3 regions of the Rothia sp. P7208 genome follow, and region 2 is predicted to be linked to each of the others. Evidence: predicted binding sites of a transcription regulator. Region 2 holds the regulator's gene; each other region holds the start of a gene.

Region 1 (5,139 bases), on a different contig from region 2:
CGGAGGGGATAAAACCTTCTCCTCTAGAGTTCGAGACAGACTCCTCCTTACCTGTGCAGATCATTTCAGTGTAAGAATCTATGCTTGAATGCCACCCGATGCAGAATCCCGTACTCGTTGAGCTACTAAATCTTTGACTACTGCACGTAAATTACCCCCTGAAGACTGAGCAACATGACGTTGTCTGGCACTATTTCCTCCAGAACTTATAATCGTCTCAAGATGCTTTAGTTCTTCAGTGCACCTTAAATCGTGTGCAATAGGGCAGAGCCTATCGATGAGCTCTCGTAGGTCTTCTTGTATATGGCGTTCATCATTGCGATTATTTTGAATAATAATAGCGTCCAAACCATAGCGTGCCGCACGCCATTTATTCTCTTGAACATGCCAAGGCTTGAGGGCTTCTAATCTTTCTCCCTTATCAAGCTTTCGTGAGAAAGATTCAACAAGACATTGGGTTAACGCTGCGATAGCAGCAATATCTTTGAGCGAAGACAACCCATCGCAAATACGCATCTCCACGGTGCCATAATGTGGTACTGGGCGAATATCCCAACGGTTTTCGCTCGGATCATCGATGACCCCTGTATGGAGCATATCTTGTAGGTAATCTTCATAATCTTCCCAACTATCGAAGTGGAAAGGGAGTCCTGCTGTTGGAAGCTGCTGAAACATTAAAGCTCTTTGGCTGACATAACCAGTATCTACTCCTTCCCAAAAAGGGGAAGAAGCTGATAAGGCAAGTAGATGAGGGTAATAGGTGGTGAGCCCATCGATAATAGGTAATGCTTTGTCTCGAGAATTGACGCCAACATGTACATGAACACCATAAATAACCATCTGTCGCCCCCAATATTGGGTACGGTCTAGCATCTTGAGATAGCGTTCTTTGGAAGCTACTGGCTGGTCAAGACTACGTGAGAATGGGTGTGTTCCGGCAGAGAAGAACTCTATCCCTAACTCGTCAGTTATCTGTTGAAGAGCCAATGCTCCTTGACGTAACTGTTCTATGGCTTCTGCCACGGTTGTGCAAACTCCGGTGACAAGTTCTAGCGTATTATCGAGGAACTCTCCCGTGAGGTGAGGGCCCTGAGCACTGTCCAATAATTCGGGGTTTTTTTGCTGTACTAGTGCTAGCACTTCTTGCGCTCGAGAGCATAGCTCTTGTGTTTGAGCGTCGACAAGGGCAAGCTCCCACTCTACCCCTAATGTGGATGGTGCGGACGGCGCGAAGGGAATCATCGTTCTCCTACCTGTGATGGTGTTTTTCCATGGTAGGTCAGAAAAGACGGATTACGTACTTATGACGTCATAAAGGTGAGACAGCCAACGCTAATCGTCGAGAAGTTTTACCTTCTCCAATACGCGTTAAAATGAGTGTTCCATGGTGCCCTTTCCCCGATTTTTTGGTATTTTTTTGGGCTCCAAGGAGTTTGATACGTAGCTGTTCAGGAGAAATATCTACTCCCCGTTTTTTAACGGTGAGTGTCGTGATGCTATTTTCACGTACCCAGCGTTTGAGATGTTTGTCGTTAATCGGGAGTATCTGTTCTACACGGTATCCTTTAACGCCTCGTATCTGCAAAGGATGTGAACTTGTCAGATACGCAATATGTTCGTCAATAAGTTCTGCGTCGGTGGTACGAATAATTTCGCTGAGAAGATGCGCACGAATTAAAGCACCGTCTGGCTCATAAATATATTCTTTGACCTCATACAGCGGTTCAGATGCTTGTTGCTGGCTGTGAGATTCATGGTAAGGGCTAGAAACCTCAGTGACAACTGACGGCTCAAAAGGGTCACTATCAAGGACGAGCGCGCTTCTTTTAACGTGAGGTTGTGCTAACGCGTTAAACCACAGCACGACTTCAACAACAGACCCATGATGGCTAATCCACTGTGCTTCACATTCTTCAGGTATTTGATCGTGGGGGATAGCTGGCCCCATTTTGACGCCCATGGCGATTCCTGTTTGTGCTAATTCTCGGATGAATGATAGAGGTGGAGAAAAATCTTCTGCGTCAAAAGTCCGTGATTGTGTTTTACCCTGTTGCACTGTTCTTCGTGCCGGATCAAGCCATAACGCATCAATAGGGCGACCAAATATATGAGGAAGTGCCTTTAGCTCGAGTTGTTGCACATCTGCACACAAAACCTGTGCTGTTGGAAAATCAGCAAGATTATATTGAGCGTAACTAGCTGTTTGCTCGTCGATATCTACGGCAGTAACGGCTAACCCTGCTTGAGCGAAACAGAGTGCATCAGCACCAATACCACACCCAAAATCTGCAACAGAATGAACTTTCGCTTGTACAAAACGTTGTGCATGTACCATCGCGACAGCTTGGCGCGTAGCCTGCTCATATCCAGCTTCACTGAGAAGCATGTGATGAGCTCTATCCCCAAATTTTTCGGAAGCTTTCGTTCTATTTTTTGCTTGAGCTAAAATCCTGCGAACACTTTCTGCACTGAAACCTTGTGCCCGTAATTGTGTTGCATAATTGAGAGCTTGACTCGTATGGTAAGGGACGAATTGGGCAATTGCTTCTAACTCTTCTTGAGTTTCTTCAACTGCTGGTGCCGGATGTACAGAGGTGCTCATAGTCGTCAGTGTCCTTATATTGGGCTAGAACTCATATTATAGATGCGCTGTGTGCGAAACTGGCGGGTTTTCTTGACCTTCTCTAGGGTACGGCTCTAAAGTTTGTGTTAGCACTTAAGAGCTGACAGTGCTAATTATTCTTGAAAAAGTATCGGCACCGCGACGACGACACTTTCTCAAAAGCACCATTTAGCTCAAACATCAGAAATGTTAAAAGAACATCAAGGAGCAAAAATGTCCTCCATCAAACCACTCGAAGACCGCGTAGTCGTCCAGATTCTCGAAGCAGAACAGACCACCGCATCCGGACTTGTTATCCCTGATACCGCTAAAGAGAAGCCACAGGAAGCAAAAGTTATCGCAGTTGGTCCCGGACGCACCGACGAAAAAGGCAACCGCATCCCCGTAGACGTAGCAGAAGGCGATATCGTCATCTTCTCCAAATACGGCGGAACCGAAGTATCCTTCGGCGGAGCAGACTACCTCATTCTCTCCGCACGCGACGTATTGGCTATCGTCAACAAATAATCTTTTCCGCACACAATACAAAGGAGCTAAGAATTCATGGCAAAACAGCTTGAATTCAATGATGCAGCTCGTAAGAGCCTGCAAGCTGGTGTGGATAAACTCGCAAACGCTGTCAAAGTGACGTTGGGCCCTCGCGGGCGCAACGTCGTCCTTGACAAGCAGTGGGGCGCACCTATCATTACTAATGACGGTGTATCTATCGCTCGTGAAATTGAACTAGAAGACCCATACGAAAACCTTGGCGCTCAACTCGCCAAAGAAGTCGCCACCAAAACAAACGATGTAGCAGGTGACGGTACAACTACTGCAACCGTACTCGCTCAAGCGCTTGTTTCTGAAGGTCTGCGTAACGTCACCTCTGGTGCCGCACCAGGAGAAGTCAAACGAGGCATTGAAACCGCCGTCCGTGCTGTCTCCCAACGGCTACTCGAAAACGCCAGAGACGTCCAAGGCGAAGAAGTCGCACACGTAGCGGCTATCTCAGCACAGTCCCCAGAAATTGGTGAACTTCTCGCCCAAGCTTTCGACAAAGTCGGACAAGACGGCGTCATCACCATCGAAGACGGTTCAACCACAGAAATTGAACTGGAAATTACCGAAGGTATGCAATTCGACAAAGGCTACCTCTCACCATCATTCGTCACCGACTCTGATCGTGCAGAAGCAGTCCTCGAAGATAGCTTAATCCTGCTCTACCAAGGCAAAATCTCAACAGTCGCTGAGATTATGCCACTGCTAGAAAAAATTGTTCAGGCAAAAAAGCCACTGACCATCATCGCAGAAGACGTAGACGGAGAAGCTCTTAGCACCCTCGTCGTCAATAAGCTTCGAGGAAACCTCAACGTCGTTGCCGTCAAAGCTCCTGGCTTCGGAGACCGCCGCAAAGCAATTATGCAAGACCTTGCAATTCTTACCGGCGGCACTGTGATCACCGGAGAACTCGGTATCTCCCTTGACTCAGTTACCCTTGACCAGCTTGGCTCAGCACGACGTATCACCGTCACTAAAAACAACACCACCATCGTTGAAGGTGCCGGAACCTCTGCAGACGTCGCTGAACGAGTCAGCCAACTCCGCTCAGAAATTGAGCGAGTCGACTCCGAATGGGACCGTGAAAAGCTCAAAGAACGCCTAGCAAAACTTGCCGGTGGCGTTGGCGTCATCAAAGTTGGTGCAGCAACCGAGGTCGAAGCAAAAGAACGTAAACACCGTATTGAAGACGCAGTGTCCTCAACCCGTGCAGCCCTTGAAGAAGGCATCGTCGCAGGCGGAGGAACAGCTCTCGTGCATGCGTTAGCAGCACTTGAAGGTATGACACTTGAGTCAAAAGACGCTCAAACCGGTGTTGAAATCGTCAAGAAAGCACTCGTCCAACCTCTACGCTGGATTGCTCAAAACGCAGGCGAAGATGGATACGTTGTCACCAGCAAAGTAGCTCAACTACCTGTTGGCTCTGGCTTTAACGCACGTACCGGCGACTATGAAGACCTCATCGCTGCTGGTGTTATTGACCCCGTCAAAGTAACACGCTCAGCACTAGAGAACGCTTCATCCATTGCCGCATTGGTACTGACAACCGAAACCCTCGTCGTCGAGAAACCAGAAACAGAGGACGAAGAAGAGAAATAAAATATTTTCTTCTCAGAACCTCTAACGGTACAGAAGAGCCTGTTTTAGCCTCCCGTATAGGGACTAAAACAGGCTCTTCTGGCCTCAAAAAGAACTTGTGTTTGCTCACAGTAGGCTTCGAAAAAATACTATTTAGGCAGACAATCGACTCCAGTTCCGGTAACGTTCAAAGGTCAGCACTCTCGTCAATCAGATATACACACAGAAAGAGAACTCTTTCATGGTTGCGCAAACACACACCAAATACCCGTTGAATAGGCGGTGGCTTAAAACCCAAGGTTTTCGCCCCGAAATTCAAGGCCTACGCGCATTAGCTCTCTTCCTCGTTGTCACCTACCACATCTGGTTCGGCAAAGTTTCTGGAGGCGTCGACGTCTTCC
Region 2 (5,139 bases):
TATGGTTCTCCTGGTGAGACGCTCGAACAGTGGAGACGTTCTGTAGAAGCTGCAATTAGTTACGAGCCTGACCATATTTCTGCGTATTCGCTCATTGTTGAAGATGGCACAAAACTTGCTGCTCAGATTCGTCGAGGCAAGTATCATATGCCAGATGAAGACCTGATGGCAGATATGTATCTTTTGGCAGAAGAACTACTCACAGAGGCCGGATACCACTGGTATGAGGTCTCTAATTATGCAAAGGCACCACGCTATCGGAGTACTCATAACTATTCGTATTGGCGTAACCAAGATTGGTGGGGAATTGGCCCTGGTGCACATTCTCATATTGCTGGTACACGCTGGTGGAATGTTAAACATCCCGTAACCTACGCGCATCGTCTTCGGCACGGAGATTCACCGGCAGCAGCTCGTGAAATTCTTGATCAAAAGACGCAGTTTTTTGAAAAGGTGATGTTGGAGCTCCGTACTGTTGATGGTATTCCCTATGAGACGTTATCCAAAGTTCATGGTACTGAAATTCTCAACCGGAAGCTTCAGTGGCTGCAAAATCAGGGACTTATTGACGATGAGCAGCTTAAACGCGGTGTTGTGGGGCTGACTCTTCAGGGGCGTTTATTAGGCGATGCAGTCACCAGAGAACTGCTTCCAGAATAATTTTTTTGCTTTCGAGGTGTTCTGATAAAACTGTGGGTGGTGTGCATCGCTTATAAGCGATGCACACCACCCACAGTTGATTTTTGACAGGATTATTTTTTCTTCTCTGTCAGTGAGACGATACGTTCAAAGAGAAAAGTATTGAATTTGTATTGGTAGGGGTTAGATCGGTTGACTTTAATTCCAGCACGTAAAGACATGAACGCAAGATACGTCCACGTCAATGCTGCGATGAGGCCAAATAGCCAACCAATTTTAGGTGTTCCAGCAAAAAGTACCGAAAACACGATGACGATAGAGGGCAAGAGGGTGAAATTAAATGCTTCACGAGCTTCTTGTTCGGCGAAAGGTCCGCGTCCTCGGTAGAGGTAAAGAATAATACCCGAGGGGATGCAACCAATGACGCCTCCAAAGTGGGCGAGGGTTGCGATGTTGCGATCCTGTTGGACCGTTAACTTGTTCATAGGTGTGGATGAACCCTCAAACTTAGAGTCAGGGGATACAACAGTTTTCAAAAAACACTCACTCTTCTAAAAGTTGCGAGACAGGCTAAATGATTACGAGATAAAAGATTACAATCCATTCTAGGTCTGATGTGTTCAATGTAGAAGAACTTTTGTGATCTTTTTCTTCACTTTAGTCGAGACCTTTGGCACAGCTAAACCTTTACTCAGGTGATTCCATCAGAAAATCGATTAATTGTTCAACCGGAGCTAACAGAGTAGGTTCTAAATCTTGATAAGAGTTCACTCGTCCTAGAATCTTTTTCCATGCCTGAGCAACATCTTCTTGACTCGTGCAGGGCAATCCTAGCCTTTTGAGTACACCTTTTTTCCATTCTTCTTCACGAGGAATAACTGGCCATTTTTTTATTCCTAGTCGTTGAGGGCGTACAGCCTGCCAAATATCGACAAAAGGATGTCCAACAATCTGCACGTTGTTCCTAGCACCAGGTATCTGTAACGCCTGAGCCACAATGCGGCTTTCTTTAGAACCTTCTACTAGATGGTCAACAAGAACACCTAATCGTCGGTGTGGTGCAGGGCAAAACTCACGAACAACATCAGGCAAGTCGTCAATACCGTGTAGAGGTTCTACCACAATACCTTCAACTCGTAGGTCATGCCCCCATACTTTTTCAACCAGTTCTGCATCGTGGATACCTTCGACCCAGATACGTGAGGCGCGGGCAACTTGTGCCGGCACATTCTCTACGGCAATAGATCCAGAGCGACTAATTTTAGGAACAGAACGAGTGGCATGTGCCCGTGGCGGTAGCACTTTGACAGGAGTTCCTTCAAGAAGAAAGCCAAATCCTAAGGGAAAAGTTTTAATTTTCCCTCGAGCGTCTTCTAATCCCACCATACCTTCAGCGCCGATACGCTCATACGTTTTAGCAATCCCAACCCAACCACTATGAACGTCTTCAAGGAGCATTCCTTGAACCAGATGAACTTCTTGTATCTCTGGTTGGCTTCTTTGGTGTAGTTGGTTGAGTTCTTGAGCACCCCACGCATAGTAATTTTCCATAGTAAGTATTTTATTCCATTAGCCCTGAGCGTACGCGCTAGGGTTTTAATAGGTTTCAGTACTACAGTTACATTGGCACTTAAAGTGCAGTAGTGCTAATTTCTCTCTAGTTCAAGGTAGGTTCCGTGACGCAATCTCGTCAGCATAAGATCCTCCAAGCAATCGTTGAGGACTATATCAGTTTCCGCGAACCGGTGGGGTCTAAAGCGCTCATCGAACGCCATCATTTAGGCGTTTCTAGCGCTACGGTTCGTAACGATATGTCTATCCTTGAAGAGCAGGGACTCATCTCAGCACCGCATTCGAGCGCGGGACGTATCCCCACAGAAAAAGGGTATCGTTTCTTCGTGGATGAGCTTTCTAATCCTCGTCCTCTTTCGACTGCGCAGAAACGTGCGATTCACCGTCTTTTAGACTCTTATGACAGTGTTGATGAAATACTTGCACAGACAGTTAAAATACTGTCGCAGCTAACTCAGCAGGTTGCGATTCTTCAGTACCCCTCTGCACCAGAGAATGTTGTTCGACATATTGAGCTAATACCTGTTGGAGAACATCATGTAACGGTAATGTTGATTAGCAACTCTGGGCAGCTCACCCAACGACTAGCGCAAGTTGAACGGTATAGGGAAGAAGAGCTTGAGCTGCTTCGAATTCGACTCATCGAAAAATGTCAGCAACAGAAATATCAGGTTGCACGTTCCCTCTTAGCTTCATTACCTTCCTCTCGTGATGTTCCTCATAGCCTAGAGAACGGGGTTCTTGATGCGTTAGGCCAGCTGCTTTCACCCAAAGATACCTCGAAACTTCTTATTGCTGGAACTTCGTATCTGGCGCAATCAACAGAAGATTTCAGCACCAGCATCGCACCCATCTTAGAAGCTCTAGAAGAACAAGTAACGATGCTGCATTTACTAGCTGAGATGGCTCAAGACCCACGAGGATACGCTGTCCGTATTGGCACAGAAAATAGTGCGGCCCCTCTGAGCGAAACGTCTATCGTTACTTCTGTATATAGTTCGCCTAGTTGTACCGCTAAGCTTGGGGTTGTTGGCCCAACCAGAATGGATTATGCAGGAAGTACAGCCGCAGTGCGAGCCGTAGCAAAATATCTTTCAAAAATTTTGGGTAGTTAGTTCTCAACGACTAGAATTTCTACAAAATACTTTCAACACATAGCAACACACGATAAGGATGATGTGAGTGAGCAGTCACTATGAAACATTAGGTGTTTCCCCTGATGCAAGCCCCGAAGAAATCAAAAAGGCATACCGTAAGAAAGCTCGTCAGCTTCACCCCGATATTAACCCCTCGGCAGAAGCAGCTGAAGAGTTCAAACGCGTATCACATGCCCACGATGTTCTCTCTGACCCTGATAAACGACGTATTTACGACCAGACCGGCAACGAAAACGGACAGGCACAAGGCGGATTCGGAGGCGCAAACTTCGGAGGTTTTGGCGGATTCTCGGATATTTTTGAGACCTTCTTTAACCAACCGCAACAGGGCCCTACAAGCCGAACACGTCAGGGTCAAGACGCTCGCATTACGGTTCGTATCAGCCTTGAAGATGCCGTATTTGGTGCAGAAAAACCTATTACCGTTGATACCGCAGTAACCTGCGAAAAATGTGATGGTGACGGTTGCGCTGAAGGAACAGCCCCTGTCACCTGTGACACCTGCCGTGGACAAGGATATATGCAACGACAAGTTCAATCTATCCTTGGAACTGTAGTACAGCCTGTCGCGTGCCCATCTTGTAATACTTTCGGCACTGTTATTCAAAGCCCCTGCCCAGAATGTTACGGCGAAGGACGAGTCCGAGAACGGAAGCCCATCACCATTAAAATTCCGGCTGGTGTTTCTTCCGGCGCGCGTATGCGTCTAGCCGGTTATGGTGAGGCCGGTACAGCAGGCGGACCAGCAGGAGACCTCTATGTGGATCTTCGCGTCAATCAACACGATACTTTCACACGTGAAGATGATGATTTACATGCCACCATCGCTATTAGTATGTCGGCAGCTGCCCTAGGTACAGAAGTCACTTTAGAAACTTTTGATGGTCCACAAACCGTAAGCATTAAAGCTGGTACTCAATCTGGAGATGTTGTCACGCTTAAAGGATTAGGAGTGACTCATTTTGATCGAGCAGATCGAGGTTCGCTCAAAGTTCATGTCCAGGTCAAAACACCGACGAATTTGACTGAAGAGCAACGCGAAATGCTTCAACAATTTGCTCAGAGCCGTCAAGAAGACCTCAAAATTAGTGAAACAGTACGTGAGAAGCACGGTTTCTTCTCACGTTTCAAAGAACGTTTCGACCGTTAAAAAGTATAAAGGATATTCTGTGACCTCACCTATTTTCTATGTTTCCTCTGATGAACTTCAGTCAGTAACTTCAGGGCAGCTTATCGCTGTGCAGGGGGTAGAGGGGCATCATGCTAAAGTCGTGAAACGTTTAGAGATAGGTGAGGCCATAGACCTTGCTGACGGTAAAGGTACACGAGCCGAAGCAGAAGTATTCTCATATCTTGAGGATGGGTTAGAAGTTCGTGTAAACACTATTTTGCACGAAGAACCATCAACCGAAATTATTCTTGTTCAAGCGTTAGCTAAACAGGATAGAGACATATTGGCGATAGAGACCGCCACTGAATTAGGTATTTGGGGAGTCATTCCTTGGAGCGCTGACCGCTCTATCGTTCGTTGGAAAAAAGAACGAGCAGTAAAAGCTCACACGAAATGGAATAACACCGTCCGTGCTGCGGCAAAGCAGGCACGACGTAGCTGGATACCTCAGGTCGAAAATCTTGTATCTTCACACGATTTAGCTGAACGTATCGCACAAGAGGTTACGCACGGTGCTATGGTTATTATCTTGCATGAGCAAGGAACACGCCTATTGACCCAGCACATCTCGGAGCTAGAGAGTTTACCTCAACGTATTTA
Region 3 (5,139 bases), on a different contig from region 2:
CCACTTTATTGATAGTTTCTTCATCCGTCACATCAGCATATAGTGGCGTCACACCGTATTGTTTCAGCGGCTCCATCAGCTGAACCCGCCGAGCCACAGCGTACACGCGATGCCCTTGCTGAGCTAAGCTCACTGCCGCGTCATATCCGATTCCGCTAGAAGCACCTGTAATAATGATGACTGCACTCATTGTTCTTCCTTCATCAATCCATCGTACGTTCAGAGTACTCTTTAATTCCCGCTTTTTCCTTCTCTAAGAGGAAGAAACCAGCCACAAGGTCTGAGGGTTTTCCCTTTCCCATGCTAAAAGACGGTGCCCCGATACCAGTAAAGTATCGGAGCACCGCCCTACAAAGAATTTTCAACATATCGTTGAAAAAATTACATCATGCCGCCCATACCAGGATCCATAGCAGGTGCAGCACCAGCAGGTTCAGGCTTGTTAGCAACAACAGCCTCAGTGGTCAAGAAGAGACCAGCGATAGAAGCAGCGTTCTGCAACGCAGAACGAGTCACCTTAACAGGGTCGTTGATGCCAGCAGCCATCAGGTCTTCGTACTCACCGGTTGCAGCGTTCAAACCGGTACCAGCAGGCAAACCGCGAACCTTATCAACAACAACACCGGGTTCTAGACCAGCGTTGGTCGCAATCTGCTTCAACGGTGCGTCGATAGCAACCTTGACGATATTTGCGCCAGTTGCCTCATCACCGGTGAGTTCAAGCTTCTCGAAGGCTTTAGTGCCAGCCTGAATCAAAGCAACGCCACCACCGGCGACAATGCCTTCTTCAACAGCTGCCTTTGCGTTACGAACAGCATCTTCAATGCGGTGCTTACGTTCTTTGAGTTCAACCTCAGTTGCAGCGCCAGCCTTGAGAACAGCAACGCCACCGGCAAGTTTAGCCAAGCGCTCCTGAAGCTTCTCGCGGTCATAATCAGAATCGGAGTTAGCAATCTCGCCACGAATCTGAGCTACGCGACCTTCAATAGCAGCTGCGTCGCCAGCACCTTCAATGATGGTGGTCTCGTCCTTAGTAACAACAACCTTACGTGCAGAGCCAAGAAGGTCAATAGTTGCTTGGTCCAAAGACAAACCGACTTCTTCGGTAATAACCTGTCCACCAGTCAAGATAGCGATATCTGCCATCTGAGCTTTACGACGGTCGCCAAAGCCAGGAGCTTTGACAGCAACAGACTTGATAGAACCACGCATCTTGTTCAAAACCAGTAGTGCAAGAGCTTCGCCCTCAACATCTTCTGCGATGATAAGAAGTGGCTTACCAGCCTGCATAACCTTCTCAAGAACAGGGACAAGATCTTTCACATTAGAGATCTTGGAGTTCACAATGAGAATATAAGGATCCTCAAGGACTGCTTCTTGACGGTCTGGGTCAGTGACGAAGTATCCGGAGAGGAATCCTTTATCAAAGCGCATACCTTCGGTGAGCTCAAGCTCTAGACCAAAAGTATTGGACTCTTCAACAGTGATGACGCCTTCTTTGCCGACCTTTTCCATGGCTTCTGCAATGAGCTTACCAATTTCGGTGTCGCCAGCAGAGATAGATGCGGTTGCAGCGATTTCTTCTTCAGTCTCAACTTCTTTAGCAGAAGAAAGAAGTTCAGCGGTAACTGCTTCAACAGCTTTCTCAATACCGCGCTTGAGGCTGAGAGGATCTGCACCAGCAGCAACGTTGCGGAGGCCTTCACGAACAAGTGCCTGAGCAAGAACAGTTGCAGTAGTGGTACCGTCACCAGCAACGTCATCGGTCTTTTTAGCAACTTCTTTGACCAGCTCTGCGCCGATCTTTTCGTATGGATCTTCGAGTTCGATTTCTTTAGCGATAGAAACGCCATCATTGGTAATCGTGGGAGCGCCCCAAGACTTTTCCAAAACAACGTTACGACCACGAGGTCCGAGAGTAACCTTCACAGCATCTGCTAGGGTATTCAGACCCTTTTCAAGGCCACGACGTGCCTCTTCTTCAAAAGCAATGAGCTTTGCCATTATGCTTAATCCCTCCTGGACTAAGAAAGTATTTTTCTCTCAGTTGTGCCCGCGACGGACGATGTTCTATAAGCCATGCTCTTCACAACTTATAAAGACATCTCACAAGATGAAAGTAGATATTCTCAAAGCTACCTACCGCGAATCTAGCACTAGGATTTAGCAGTCGGAGACTTTGAGTGCTAACAACAATTTTGACACCTCAAAGCACAGAGCGCAAACCTCTTGAAAGAACAAACACACTTAATCGCCCATAGCGCACAGATTACGGGGCAACGGCAGGAAGATAATCAGAGGCAAGAACAACATACAACGGGGAAGAACCAGAAGAACGCTCTTGAATATAACCAATACCTAACGCATCAGCCAAAGTATTAGCCTGTTGCTCATAACCGGCAGAATAAAACACTGTCGAAACATATACAGGCGTACCCTTCCAATTCTCTGTCACGGGCACAGGGTATCCTAAAGCCTCCACACGCTGAGTCAGTTCTGCAGCAGCACCCGTATAGGCCGAAGAGTTATAAACCTCAACCTTAATATCAGCAGGGTCAGTAGGAGCATAAGTTGGAGTCACAGCGCTTTCTGAAGCAGTAGCGCTCGCAGAGCCTGTTTCAGAAGCCACCGGAGAAAGAGTGCGTGGCTGAACCACAAACATTACTGCACCCACCAGAAGCGCAAGCGCACCAGCAACAACAATCAGAAGAGTCTGCCTCGTAGCATGAGCATTACCTAGAGGCTCACCACGATAAGCACCACGACGTTTTGAATTTTCAGGTACGTCGTCGAATTCATCATGAGGATACGAGTTCACATTAATCTCCGATAGCTACAAGCAATAGTTCTTCCATCTAGAGTACACAGGCTACAACCTAAAAACCCTTTTATTTTCCGTGGACTATCATCATAAAGAGCTCAAGACACCGAAAATTCAGGGCTTAGAATTGTCGCGTTGTTCCCTTAACCGACGGATCAACGCTGGTTCCTGAGCAATGACACGTGGAGAATCTATCAGTTCGTTAAGAATCTGATAATACGCTGTTGGATTTAATCCTAAACGTTCTCGAATCACTCGTTCTTTCGTCCCAGGATAACGCCAACGCTGCTTCTCTAAAGCAATCATCTTTTCTTCTTGTTCTGTTAGCCCTGTATCAGGAGTATGCTGAGAAGCGTACAACTCAGAAGTATCTTCGCACATATCACTCCCCCATCTTTCCTAACCCGGTATGATAAAAAATCCCATTGTATCTTATGTGTTCTGCCAAATAGCACACATATCATGACGCATAGCAACCATTCAAACGGTGAGAACGGAATCTCATGCCCGCTTTACCCCTTAAAGAAATTATGTCTCCAGACTGGGCTGAAGCCCTAGCCCCAGTAGAACACAATATCCGTGCCATGGGCGACTTTTTACGTCAAGAACACCAAGCTGGACGACGCACACTACCGCCGTCACAACAAATCTTCCGAGCCTTCCAAGAACCGCTAGCACAAGTTAAAGTCCTCATCATCGGACAAGACCCGTACCCCACCATAGGGCACGCCATGGGACTTTCTTTCTCTGTACACCCGCAAGTGCGCCCTATCCCACGTTCACTTCAAAATATTTACCGCGAACTATCCTCCGATATGAACATTACCCCGCCAGAACATGGTGACCTCAGCGCGTGGACGCAGCAAGGAGTACTTCTTCTCAACCGTGTACTTTCTGTTGGTGCAGGAGAAGCCGGATCTCATAGAAATAGAGGGTGGGAAAATATCACCAGCTGCGCAATTGAAGCTCTCGTCCAACGAAAACAGCCGCTTGTCGCCATACTGTGGGGACGAGATGCACGAAATACGAAAACTCTTATCTCACCCTACCCCTGTATCGAATCAGCACACCCATCACCTTTATCGGCATCACGCGGATTCTTTGGATCACGACCCTTCTCAAAAGCAAACGAATTGCTAGTTCAACAAGGAGCAGAGCCTATTGATTGGCGACTTCCGTCGTCAACACCTATAGCGCCCTAAAACGTTAGGCTAACGGTCAAAGACGGTTGTGGAAAGATCTTCTCGTTCACGCCCGAAACGTTGAATCAGCCACTGCATGAGGTAATGCCCCAACGCAACACCTGAAGCCATCGCAACAATAATTGCGGCAGCGGTGATAACGCCGGGCATTGAGTTGAGGGTGTCGGTCTCTACCGTAAAAGAGTACATACCTCGGAATAATGACAAACCAGGTAGGAGGAATGTTAGAGACGGAATCGCAAATATGGCTTGTGGGGCGTGCAGACGGTATGCCAAATATGTGCTGACCATACCAATAACGAAAGCTGCTACCGCCGTATTACCGCGCCCTGCACCTTCTCCCAAGAAAAAGGTGTACACGTGGTAAGTGCTCAGCCCGCTTAAAGTTACTAGCGCAATCCACCACAATGTTTTCAACCGTGCATGAGTTGTAATAGCAATAGCAAGGGTAGCGACTGTCATCCAGAAGATGTTATCGACGATAGTTGGTTTCGCAAAAACCGACTGCGATACGTCAATAGTGGTTGCCGTTGTAATCGATAAGACGGTTACACCGCTAGCGAGTCCCACAACAAGCCCCAAAAAAGACATACCTGTAGACACAAAACGACCCGCAGCAGTTACCGGAAAACCGTTAATCGCGTCTTGCACCGCCGACACTAACCTAAAGGTCGGTAAAAGCATGATGAGTCCGGCAGCAACAATGTGAGGACCAGAGACGTTCAACCCGATACTATGCAAGATTGAGCCGTCATCTGTAGCGTAAATCGCGACGAAGGTAATCACTGCAGCACAAGCAGCCATATTGAAGAAGCTAGGCATTCCCATTTTGTTCATGATTCGAGTAATAAAATGAACGATGACCCATACCATTGCAGATAACGCCGCAGCATAACCGCTACCACCAATACCCATGGTGAGTGTTCCAGCAGCAATAATATTTGCTAACCACACCACCATCGGTGAGTATGGTTTCTTTTGAGCGTTAATCGCATTTAATGTTTTTTCAGCTTCTTCACGGTCAATACCGCGGTGGGTAATTTTATGAATCAGACGGTATATATCAGCCAAAGAAGCATAATTATCAGAGGTGGAACGTACCACGCGCACCACAGT

What was found. Region 2 encodes HrcA, which represses chaperone genes, less so after heat shock. Its sites were predicted from a motif close to TTNGCACTCGNNNNNNNCGAGTGCNAA; they were not measured.
Region 1: groES (co-chaperone GroES) is a predicted target of HrcA. The motif match lies at 2,710-2,736, and genes of this name have one in related genera.
Region 3: groL (chaperonin GroEL) is a predicted target of HrcA. The motif match lies at 2,164-2,190, and genes of this name have one in related genera.

Annotation. Positions count from the first base shown of each region.
Region 1 is NZ_JBLXXW010000001.1:168,837-173,975, reverse strand. It holds gene tsaD (tRNA (adenosine(37)-N6)-threonylcarbamoyltransferase complex transferase subunit TsaD) at 1-74, shown strand, start outside; gene ACN084_RS00780 (glutamate--cysteine ligase) at 79-1,242, opposite strand; gene ACN084_RS00775 (THUMP-like domain-containing protein) at 1,310-2,602, opposite strand; gene groES (co-chaperone GroES) at 2,837-3,130, shown strand; gene groL (chaperonin GroEL) at 3,167-4,759, shown strand; gene ACN084_RS00760 (acyltransferase family protein) at 4,980-5,139, shown strand, end outside.
Region 2 is NZ_JBLXXW010000010.1:26,793-31,931, reverse strand. It holds gene hemW (radical SAM family heme chaperone HemW) at 1-660, shown strand, start outside; gene ACN084_RS08110 (DUF4870 domain-containing protein) at 753-1,124, opposite strand; gene ACN084_RS08105 (DUF3097 family protein) at 1,327-2,190, opposite strand; gene hrcA (heat-inducible transcriptional repressor HrcA) at 2,316-3,326, shown strand; gene dnaJ (molecular chaperone DnaJ) at 3,394-4,518, shown strand; gene ACN084_RS08090 (16S rRNA (uracil(1498)-N(3))-methyltransferase) at 4,538-5,139, shown strand, end outside.
Region 3 is NZ_JBLXXW010000001.1:407,506-412,644, forward strand. It holds gene ACN084_RS01890 (oxidoreductase) at 1-190, opposite strand, end outside; gene groL (chaperonin GroEL) at 382-2,004, opposite strand; gene ACN084_RS01900 (LytR C-terminal domain-containing protein) at 2,270-2,818, opposite strand; gene ACN084_RS01905 (DUF3263 domain-containing protein) at 2,936-3,202, opposite strand; gene ACN084_RS01910 (uracil-DNA glycosylase) at 3,325-4,023, shown strand; gene ACN084_RS01915 (threonine/serine ThrE exporter family protein) at 4,033-5,139, opposite strand, start outside.